One region of the Staphylococcus warneri genome, then DNA from elsewhere that is predicted to be linked to it. Evidence: predicted binding sites of a transcription regulator. Region 1 holds the regulator's gene; the other holds the start of a gene.

What was found. Region 1 encodes NrdR, which represses ribonucleotide reductase genes. Its sites were predicted from a motif close to AACACNATATATNGTGTT; they were not measured.
Region 2: a site for NrdR is predicted at 4,018-4,035, ahead of nrdD (anaerobic ribonucleoside-triphosphate reductase). Genes of this name have one in related genera too.

Annotation. Positions count from the first base shown of each region.
Region 1 covers NZ_LR134269.1:1,098,426-1,103,666, forward strand. The annotation lists gene gap (type I glyceraldehyde-3-phosphate dehydrogenase) at 1-827, shown strand, start outside; gene nrdR (transcriptional regulator NrdR) at 1,113-1,583, shown strand; gene EL082_RS05415 (replicative helicase loading/DNA remodeling protein DnaB) at 1,584-2,966, shown strand; gene dnaI (primosomal protein DnaI) at 2,967-3,887, shown strand; gene thrS (threonine--tRNA ligase) at 4,255-5,241, shown strand, end outside.
Region 2 covers NZ_LR134269.1:255,131-260,371, forward strand. The annotation lists gene sat (sulfate adenylyltransferase) at 1-638, shown strand, start outside; gene cysC (adenylyl-sulfate kinase) at 655-1,254, shown strand; gene EL082_RS01150 (ArgE/DapE family deacylase) at 1,429-2,649, shown strand; gene EL082_RS01155 (CHAP domain-containing protein) at 3,008-3,757, shown strand; gene nrdD (anaerobic ribonucleoside-triphosphate reductase) at 4,078-5,241, shown strand, end outside.

The DNA.
Region 1 (5,241 bases):
ATAAAAACCAAGATATCAAATTAGTTTCTGATAGAAATCCTGAAAACTTACCTTGGAAAGAACTTGATATAGATGTTGTCATCGAAGCAACTGGTAAATTCAATCATGGTGATAAAGCTATTGCACATATCAACGCAGGTGCAAAAAAAGTATTATTAACAGGTCCATCTAAAGGTGGCCATGTTCAAATGATTGTGAAAGGTGTCAATGATGATAAATTAGATGTTAATAAATTCGATATTTTCAGTAATGCATCATGTACAACTAACTGTATTGGCCCAGTTGCAAAAGTATTAAATGATGAATTTGGTATCGTGAACGGTCTGATGACTACAGTACACGCAATTACTAATGACCAAAAGAATATTGATAATCCGCATAAAGATTTGCGTAGAGCACGTTCATGTAATGAAAGTATTATTCCGACATCTACAGGCGCAGCTAAAGCATTAAAAGAAGTGCTACCTGAAGTAGAAGGTAAATTACATGGAATGGCATTAAGAGTACCAACTAAAAACGTTTCTCTTGTAGACTTAGTAGTAGATTTAGAACAAAATGTAACAGCTGATCAAATTAATGACGCTTTCAAAAATGCAAATTTAGATGGTGTATTGGATGTAGAAAGTGAACCACTTGTTTCAGTAGATTTTAATACAAATCCTAATTCTGCAGTAATTGATGCACAATCAACAATGGTTATGGGCGATAATAAAGTTAAAGTAATCGCTTGGTATGATAATGAATGGGGATATTCAAATAGAGTTGTTGAAGTAGCAGAGCAAATTGGTAAGTTGATAGAATCTCATAAAACAGTAGAAGCTGTGTAAAATTAATTTTTAAGAGACTGTCAGTCTAATCTTTAATATGAAGGTTAGATTGGCAGTTTTTTGTTCAAAATAAAATGTAGATGCCAAAGTTATCTAGAAATTAAATAGAAAAAAGTTGACTTTAACATCATTTTTGAAAATGTCACATTTTTTATTTAGGTTGTTATATTTAATGATATAAATTAGTTTACACTTTTAGACATATAATTTAAAAGGTGCTTTCTTTTGTAACGTGTGAATTTATAGTATAATTGAGCATAATCTAAATAGAAAAGGGTGACAATCATGAAATGCCCAAAATGTAATTCAACACATTCAAGAGTAGTAGATTCACGTCATGCAGAAGATGCGAACGCGATTCGTCGAAGAAGAGAATGTGAAAATTGTGGTACAAGGTTTACAACATTCGAACATATAGAAGTGAGTCCATTAATAGTAGTGAAAAAGGATGGAACTAGAGAACAATTTTTAAGAGAAAAAATCTTGAATGGATTAGTTAGATCATGTGAAAAACGTCCAGTGAGATATCAACAACTAGAGGATATAACTAATAAAGTGGAGTGGCAATTAAGAGATGAGGGGCATACTGAGATTTCATCTAGAGAAATTGGAGAACATGTAATGAACTTATTAATGCATGTAGATCAAGTTTCTTATGTTCGCTTTGCCTCTGTTTATAAAGAGTTTAAAGATATTGACCAACTGTTAGCTTCAATGCAAGGTATTCTGAATGATAATAAACGGAGTGATTTATAAATGGGGTTAAATTCCTTTGAATTAGGTTTAAGACCACAAGATAGTTTTGAAGTGATTCAAGATTTTTATTTAAATTCACAGCATCTTGAAATATTAAATCGACTGTTTACACCTTTAATTGGGCCTCAAGCAATTGGTTTATATCACTTTATGCATCAATTTTCAAATGATGTTGAGCAACCACTCACCCATTATGTCATTATGAATGAACTTAAAGAAAATTTAATCGACTTTAGAAATCAAATGGATTTATTAGAAGCCATTGGTTTGATGAAATCATTTGTAAAACATGATGAACAACAAACACATTTTATATATCAATTGATTCAACCTCCGTCACCATCTCAATTTTTCAATGATCCTATGTTATCTGTATTTTTATATAGTGAAGTTGATAAAAAAAGATATCAGGTTCTAAAGAAACATTTTGAACAAACTTTTAGAGATTTATCACAGTATCAGCAAACAACCAGAAAGTTTACAGATGTCTTTAAAGTACCCAATAGAATATTAGATATCGATACACAAAATATACCTAAAGCGAGTGAATATCAAGGATTGGATTTATCTAATGAATCTTTTGATTTTGATATGTTGAAACAGATGTTACATAACCATTTCATCTCAAATGAAATAGTGACAAAGGATGCTAAAAGTCTAATTGTTCAACTCGCAACTTTATATGGTTTAACGGCTGATGCGATGAAACATATTATATTGAATTCAATTACAAGTGCGCAGCAATTATCTTTTGAAGAGATGCGTAAACAGGCACGTTCTTATTATTTAATAGAACATGAAAATCAATTACCTAAGTTAGAATTGAATAAAAACATTAAACACAGTGACATTTCGACCCAAAATAATGAAATTCCTGATCCTGAAAATGACACGGAACAATGGCTTCAACTGTTAGAACAGACGAGTCCGATTGATATGTTAGCATCTTGGTCTGAATCAGAACCAACATTATCTCAAAAAAATATGATTGAAGAATTAATTCATAGAGAAAAAATGAACTTCGGTGTTATTAACATCTTATTACAATTTGTTATGCTTAAAGAAGATATGAAATTACCCAAATCTTATATTTTTGAAATTGCTTCAAATTGGAAAAAGAAAGGTATAACAACGGCTAAGCAAGCTTATGAATATGCCTTGAAAGTTAATCAACCTAAACCATCAAACGAGAATAAATCACAATCATATCAAGGCTATAATCGTAAAAGTAAATTGGTTTCTAGGGAGAAAACGCCTAAATGGTTAGAAGAAAGAGATAATCCAAACGCTACAGCACTTTCAAAAGATGAAAAAGACGATCAATTTGAAAAGGATAGACAAGCATTCTTAGAACAATTAAATAAAGATTGGGAGGAGGATTAGATGGAAAGCTTTAAGAATATTGTAGGTTCAAATAAAGATTTCGAAAAGAGAATTGCTAAAATACGTCAACAGGTTGTAAATGATCCTGATGTGAAGCAATTTTTAAATGAACACCAATCAGAACTAACCAATGCTATGATTGATGAAGACTTAAACGTCCTACAAGAATATAAAGACCAACAAAAGCACTATGATGGGCATAATTATAATGAGTGTCCTAACTTTGTTAAAGGTCATGTGCCAGAATTATATATTGAAAACGAACGCATTAAAATTCGCTATTTGCCATGTCCATGTAAAGTAAAATATGATGAAGAAAGACTTAATTCTCAATTGATTACATCACATCATATGCAGAGAGATACCTTAAATGCAAAAATTAAAGATATTTATACTACTGGACGAAATCGTTTGGATATTGCAATGCAAGTTAATGATATATGCAAAAAGTTAATTAATGGTGAAAATGTCAAAGGGCTTTATCTGTATGGACCTTTTGGTACTGGAAAGTCATTTATTTTAGGTGCTATAGCAAATCAACTTAAAGCTAAAAAAGTGCCATCTACAATAGTTTATCTTCCCGAATACATTCGTACACTAAAAGGTGGGTTTAAAGATGGTAGTTACGAAAGAAAACTACAAAGAATTAGAGAAGCCAACATATTAATGTTAGATGATATCGGTGCAGAAGAAGTAACGCCGTGGGTTAGAGATGAAGTTATTGGGCCTTTATTGCATTACAGAATGATTCATGAATTACCCACTTTCTTTACTTCAAATTTAAGTTATGATGAATTAGAACATCATTTATCAATGACACGTGAAGGCGCAGAAAAAACAAAAGCGGCTAGAATTATTGAACGCATTAAAACATTATCCACACCTTATTTCTTGAAAGGTGAAAACTTTAGAAACAATTGATATTTTCATAAAATGTTGTATAATAGAATCAAATCTAAATCGTTGAAACTGTTGAAGACATGATAATTTAATCACTGTTACACAGAAAGCCGTTGATTGATGAGAATACGGTTAATATATTAAATTATTACTACTTTAATGCATGGTATTTGTAATGAATACTCGGCTCAAGACCGTTATCTTATGTAGAGAAGTCGTTAAATAACTTATTTTTAAATGAGTAAGGTTTTAACGCTTAACTAGGGTGGTACCACGACAATCTCGTCCCTGATTCAGGGGCGGGATTTTTTTATTTTCTCTACACTTTTACATTGATTTTTATTCAATAAGTCAACGATATGATTTTTATAATTTAGGAGGTAATAGTATGGATCAAATTAATATTCAATTTCCAGATGGTAATTCAAAGGCATTTGATAAAGGCACTACTACTGAAGATATAGCGCAATCAATTAGTCCAGGGCTACGTAAAAAGGCAGTTGCAGGTAAATTTAATGGACAAATGGTAGATTTAACACGACCGTTAGAAGAAGATGGTGAAATTGAAATCGTTACACCAGGTAGTGATGAAGCATTAGAAGTATTGCGTCATTCAACTGCACATTTGATGGCTCAAGCATTAAAACGTTTATACGGGGATGTTAAATTTGGTGTAGGTCCTGTCATCGAAGGCGGTTTCTACTATGATTTTGATACTGAAGAAAAAATTTCATCAGATGACTTTGAAAAAATTGAAAAAACAATGAAAAAAATTGTTGATGAGAATCATAAAATCGAAAGAAAAGTAGTTACTAGGGATGAAGCTAAAGCATTCTTCAAAGATGATCCATACAAATTAGAATTAATTGATGCAATACCTGAAGATGAAAATGTGACATTATATTCTCAAGGGGAATTTACTGATTTATGTAGAGGGGTTCATGTACCATCTACGTCTAAAATAAAAGAATTTAAATTATTATCAACAGCTGGCGCGTACTGGCGTGGAGATAGTAATAATAAAATGCTACAACGTATTTACGGTACTGCGTTCTTTGATAAAAAAGATTTAAAAGCACATTTAGAAATGTTGGAAGAACGTAAGGAACGTGATCATCGTAAAATCGGTAAAGATTTAGAATTATTTGCTAATAGTCAACTTGTTGGTGCAGGTTTACCACTATGGTTACCTAATGGTGCTACAATTCGTCGTGAAATTGAACGTTATATTGTGGATAAAGAAGTAAGTATGGGATATGACCACGTATATACACCAGTTTTAGCAAATGTTGATTTATATAAAACTTCAGGACATTGGGATCACTATCAAGAGGATATGTTCCCCCCAATGAAATTAGATGAGACAGAGGAAATG
Region 2 (5,241 bases), 840 kb from region 1:
TTGACCCATTAGAAACGAGACAGCTATTTAATAAATTGAATTGGAAGACTGTTGTAGGATTTCAAACTAGAAACCCAGTTCATCGTGCCCATGAATATATTCAGAAATCAGCATTAGAAATTGTAGATGGATTACTATTAAATCCATTAGTAGGTGAAACTAAATCTGATGATATTCCAGCAGAGGTAAGAATGGAAAGTTATCAAGCCATACTTAAAAACTATTTCCCAGAAAATCGAGCACGTTTAGTCATTTATCCAGCTGCGATGAGATATGCAGGTCCAAGAGAAGCCATTTTACATGCGCTAGTAAGACAAAACTATGGTTGTACACACTTTATTGTTGGTAGAGACCATGCAGGTGTTGGTGACTATTATGGCGCTTATGAAGCACAGGAATTTATTTCTCAATTTGAAAATGAATTAGATATACAAATTTTAAAATTTGAGCATGCCTTTTACTGTGAAGCATGTGGCAATATGGCTACAGCTAAAACTTGTCCACACGATGCTTCGAATCATTTACATTTAAGTGGTACAAAAGTAAGAGAAAAATTACGCAACGGAGAATCATTACCAGAAAAATTTTCAAGACCAGAAGTGGCAAATGTGCTGATCAAAGGATTAAAAGAGAAATGACAAAGGGTGATGTTAAATGAGTGAAACAAAACATATTACATGGCACGAATCTGAAGTCACAAAAGCACAACGACAAACACGTAATGGTCATCAAAGTGTATTAATTTGGTTTACTGGTTTATCAGGGTCAGGTAAATCTACGGTATCGGTTGCTTTAGAAAAGGCATTATTTGAAGATGGCAAACAAACGTATCGTTTAGATGGAGATAATGTCAGACACGGTTTAAATAAAAATTTGGGCTTTTCTCCTGAAGATAGACAAGAGAATATTCGACGCATCGGTGAAGTAGGTAAGCTAATGGTAGATTCAGGTGCAATTACAGTTACAGCTTTTATATCACCGTACAAACAAGATAGGGATAATGTTAGACAATTATTTGAGGAACAAGAATTTATCGAAGTTTATACACAATGCAGTATTGAGACTTGTGAGCAACGTGATCCTAAAGGCTTATACAAGAAGGCACGTACAGGTGAAATACCTGAATTCACAGGTATTAGTGCGCCATATGAACCACCAGAAGAACCAGAAATCATCATTAATACTGAAGATAATAGTGTTGAGTCATCGGTTAATCAAATATTAAACTATTTAAAAGAACATCGTTATATTTAAAAATACGAGATAAAGCGTGTAATGGAATTAATTCATATCCATACACGCTTTGTTTTTTGAAAATAAGATAGTTGTCAATATGAATTAAAAATTAAATTAATGTTTGAACATCTACTGATTGTGAAATAATAAATAATAAATAAGTAATTATACACATAAAATGAAGGTGATAACATGAGTGTCTTTTCTAAAGAGGATAAAATTCAAATATTGTCAGATATGGTTGAGATAAATACTGAAAATGATAATGAACTTGAAGTATGTAAATATCTTAAATCATTATTGAGCAAATATGATATAGACTCTAAGATTCAGGAAGTTGACGATAATCGAGCGAATTTAATTGCCGAAATTGGTGAAGGGTCACCGAAACTAGGTATCTCAGGGCATATGGATGTTGTTGATGCTGGGGATCATAATGAATGGGAGCATGATCCATTTAAATTAACAGAAGAAGATGGTAAATTGTACGGTCGAGGTACGACTGATATGAAGGGCGGTTTAGCAGCATTAGTTATTGCTATGATTGAAATTAAAGCGTCAGGTGATCTACAACAAGGTTCAATTAGATTAATGGCTACTACAGCAGAAGAAAGAGAAATGTCAGGGGCAGAGAAACTTAAAGAACAAGGCTATGTTGATGATTTAGATGGTTTAATTATTGCCGAACCGTCAGATGGCTTTGTATTTTACGCCTCAAAAGGCTCCATCGGATTAAAAGTAACATCTAAAGGCGTGCCCGCACATAGCTCATTACCATCACTGGGACATAATGCGATTAATACCCTCATTGAATTTATTCAAAAAATTAAAGAAAAGTATGATGACATCAAGAAAAACGAAGGTACACATGCACTTGATGTGCACCCATTTATTGATGAATTCTTTGGCGACCAAGTTGACGATAAGACGGAAGAAAAAGTTGAAGACGTAGCTGCAGGACTTGTTATTGTGAATTCGATTATACGAGGTGGAGAACAATTTAATACTGTTCCGGAAGAAGCGTATGCTGAATTTAATGTGAGAACCGTACCAGAATATGATAATCGAGCGATTGAAAAATTATTTAAAGATACGATAGAAGAAGTTGATAGTGACAGACTTTCTTTAGAAGTAACTGTCGATCATCAAACAGTATATTCTCAAAAAGATAACACGTTAGTACAAAGCTTTTTAGATTATAATAATGAATTTAAAGTATCTGGTTTAGTTGGGGCGACTGATGCAGCAGAATTATTAGTAGATAAAGATGAAGACTTTGATTTAGCTATTATTGGCCCAGGTCATATGACTATGGCACACAAAACAGATGAATATGTTTATAAATCAAGATATTTAGACTATACAGATATGTATCAACAAGTAATGTTGAATTATTTAAACAAAACCCAATAAAACCAAATGAAATGGACTAAGATTATTGCGTGGATAATGCAATAATCTTAGTTTTTTTATGTAGAAAATTGTCAGATAAATTACATACATAGTAATAATTGATATTAACAAAATGATTAAGTTGCGTAGCTATCCTTTTGAAAGCCATTACAACCATAATCCAACAATTTTACAAAAAATGTTGGATTATTATGATTCATTTACAAAATCTTAACATCGCCCACAAAAGCTTGTTTGTTTGTTAGAGTGTGTCTTGTCGTTAATTAACGAAGAAGAAACTTATATGTTTATAGAAAATTGAAGGTAGCCACGAGATAGTAAACAAAAAAGCTTTATCATTCTTAGGAGGATATTTAAAATGAAAAAAATCGCTACAGCTACAATTGCAACAGCAGGTTTCGCAACATTTGGTTTAATGCAACATGATGCAGATGCAGCAGAAAACAATAACGGATATAATCCTAACGATCCTTATTCATATGAATACACATATACAATTGACCAACAAGGTAACTACCACTATGATTGGAAAGGTAATTGGAGTCCTAACCAACAACAAGGTAATAACAATAGTTATTCATATGGTAACCAAACTACTCAAAACTACAATTCAAATAATGCTACAAACAATAATCAAAATACACAATCTTATACTACTGATAATACAAATAATCAAGGTGGCGGATTAGGTGCTGATTATTCAACATCAGATAAAAATATCAAAGTGACTACACAAAACGCGCCATCTTCAAATAATTCAACTGCATTTTCTGGACAATCAAGCTCTGGTTCAAATGCGTATACTGCTGGTCAATGTACTTATTATGTATATGACAAAGTTGGCGGTAAAATCGGTTCTAATTGGGGTAACGCAAGTAACTGGGCAAACGCTGCAGCACAAGATGGTTATAATGTAAGTAATTCACCTAAACAAGGTGCAATTATGCAAACATCACAAGGTGCATTTGGTCATGTTGCATATGTTGAAAATGTAAATAGTGATGGTTCAATCAAAGTTTCAGAAATGAACTATAATGGTGGACCAGGTAACGTTTCAACACGTACTATTTCAGCTAGCCAAGCTGGTTCATACAACTACATTTCATAATGATTTATATTCAAAAAAGAACTCGAAATAATATTAAATATTATTTTGAGTTCTTTTTTGTGTTTGATTAAATTTTGAATGGGTGTGACATATTTGTCAGGGTTGTGATTAAATTCGTGCCTCCATGGGGGTTTATTATTATTTGACATACTTCAATCTTCAAAACAATGATTTCAAAAATTGAATGATTATTTTTATAGTTGTTCATGAATTAGTAATAAACTTATGACAGTTTAGTTAAGTCATCGATTATACATTGTAATACTATATATTGTGTTTTAAATTTTAAATAAACACTATATATAGAAAAGAGTGGTAAGATGAATCAACTAGAACAATCATTAACTGGTTTGATTGAGAAGGATCCAACTATCGTAAATGAGAATGCTAATAAAGATAGCAATACCTTTTCGACTATGCGCGATTTAACGGCAGGTATTGTTTCAAAATCATATGCTTTAAATTATTTATTGCCTAAACATATTGCTGAGGCGCATCAAAATGGTGATATTCACTTTCATGATTTAGATTATCACCCATTTCAACCATTAACAAATTGTTGTTTAATTGATGCAAAAAGCATGCTGAAAAATGGCTTTGAAATAGGTAATGCCAATGTTACATCTCCAAAATCAATTCAGACAGCATCAGCACAACTTGTACAAATTATTGCGAACGTCTCTAGTAGTCAATACGGTGGATGTACAGTGGATCGTGTAGATGAATTATTGAGTGAGTATGCACAATATAATGAGCGACATCATCGTGAAATAGCACAAGTTTATGTTAAAGATGAACAGATTGAAACATATGTAGAGCAACAAGTGACTAAAGATATTAATGACGCCATTGAAAGTTTGGAGTATGAGATTAATACACTGTATACCTCTAATGGTCAAACACCATTTGTCACATTAGGATTTGGCTTAGGAACAGATACATTAAGTCGTAAAATACAGCAGGCGATATTAAAAACGAGAATTAAAGGATTAGGTAAAGATCGTGTCACAGCCATTTTTCCTAAGTTAGTATTTTCTATTAAAGATGGTATTAATTTGAAAAAAGAAGATCCGAATTATGATATCAAGCAACTTGCATTAGAATGTTCAACAAAACGCATGTATCCTGATATATTAAATTACGATAAAATTGCAGAATTATTAGGCGATTTTAAAGCACCGATGGGATGTCGATCGTTTTTACCAAGTTGGCGTAATGAACAAGGTGAATTTGAGAATAATGGACGTTGTAATTTAGGTGTTGTAACTTTAAATTTACCAAGAATTGCGCTTGAATCAAAAGGTGACATGACAACGTTTTGGAAAATTTTTTATAACAAAATGTCGTTAATGCACGATGCTTTAGTATATAGAATAGAGCGATTAAAAGAAGCGACAGTAAATAATGCACCAATCTTATATAAAAGCGGTGCATTTAAATATAAACTCGATGATCACGAAGATGTAATGGCGCTATTTAAGAAT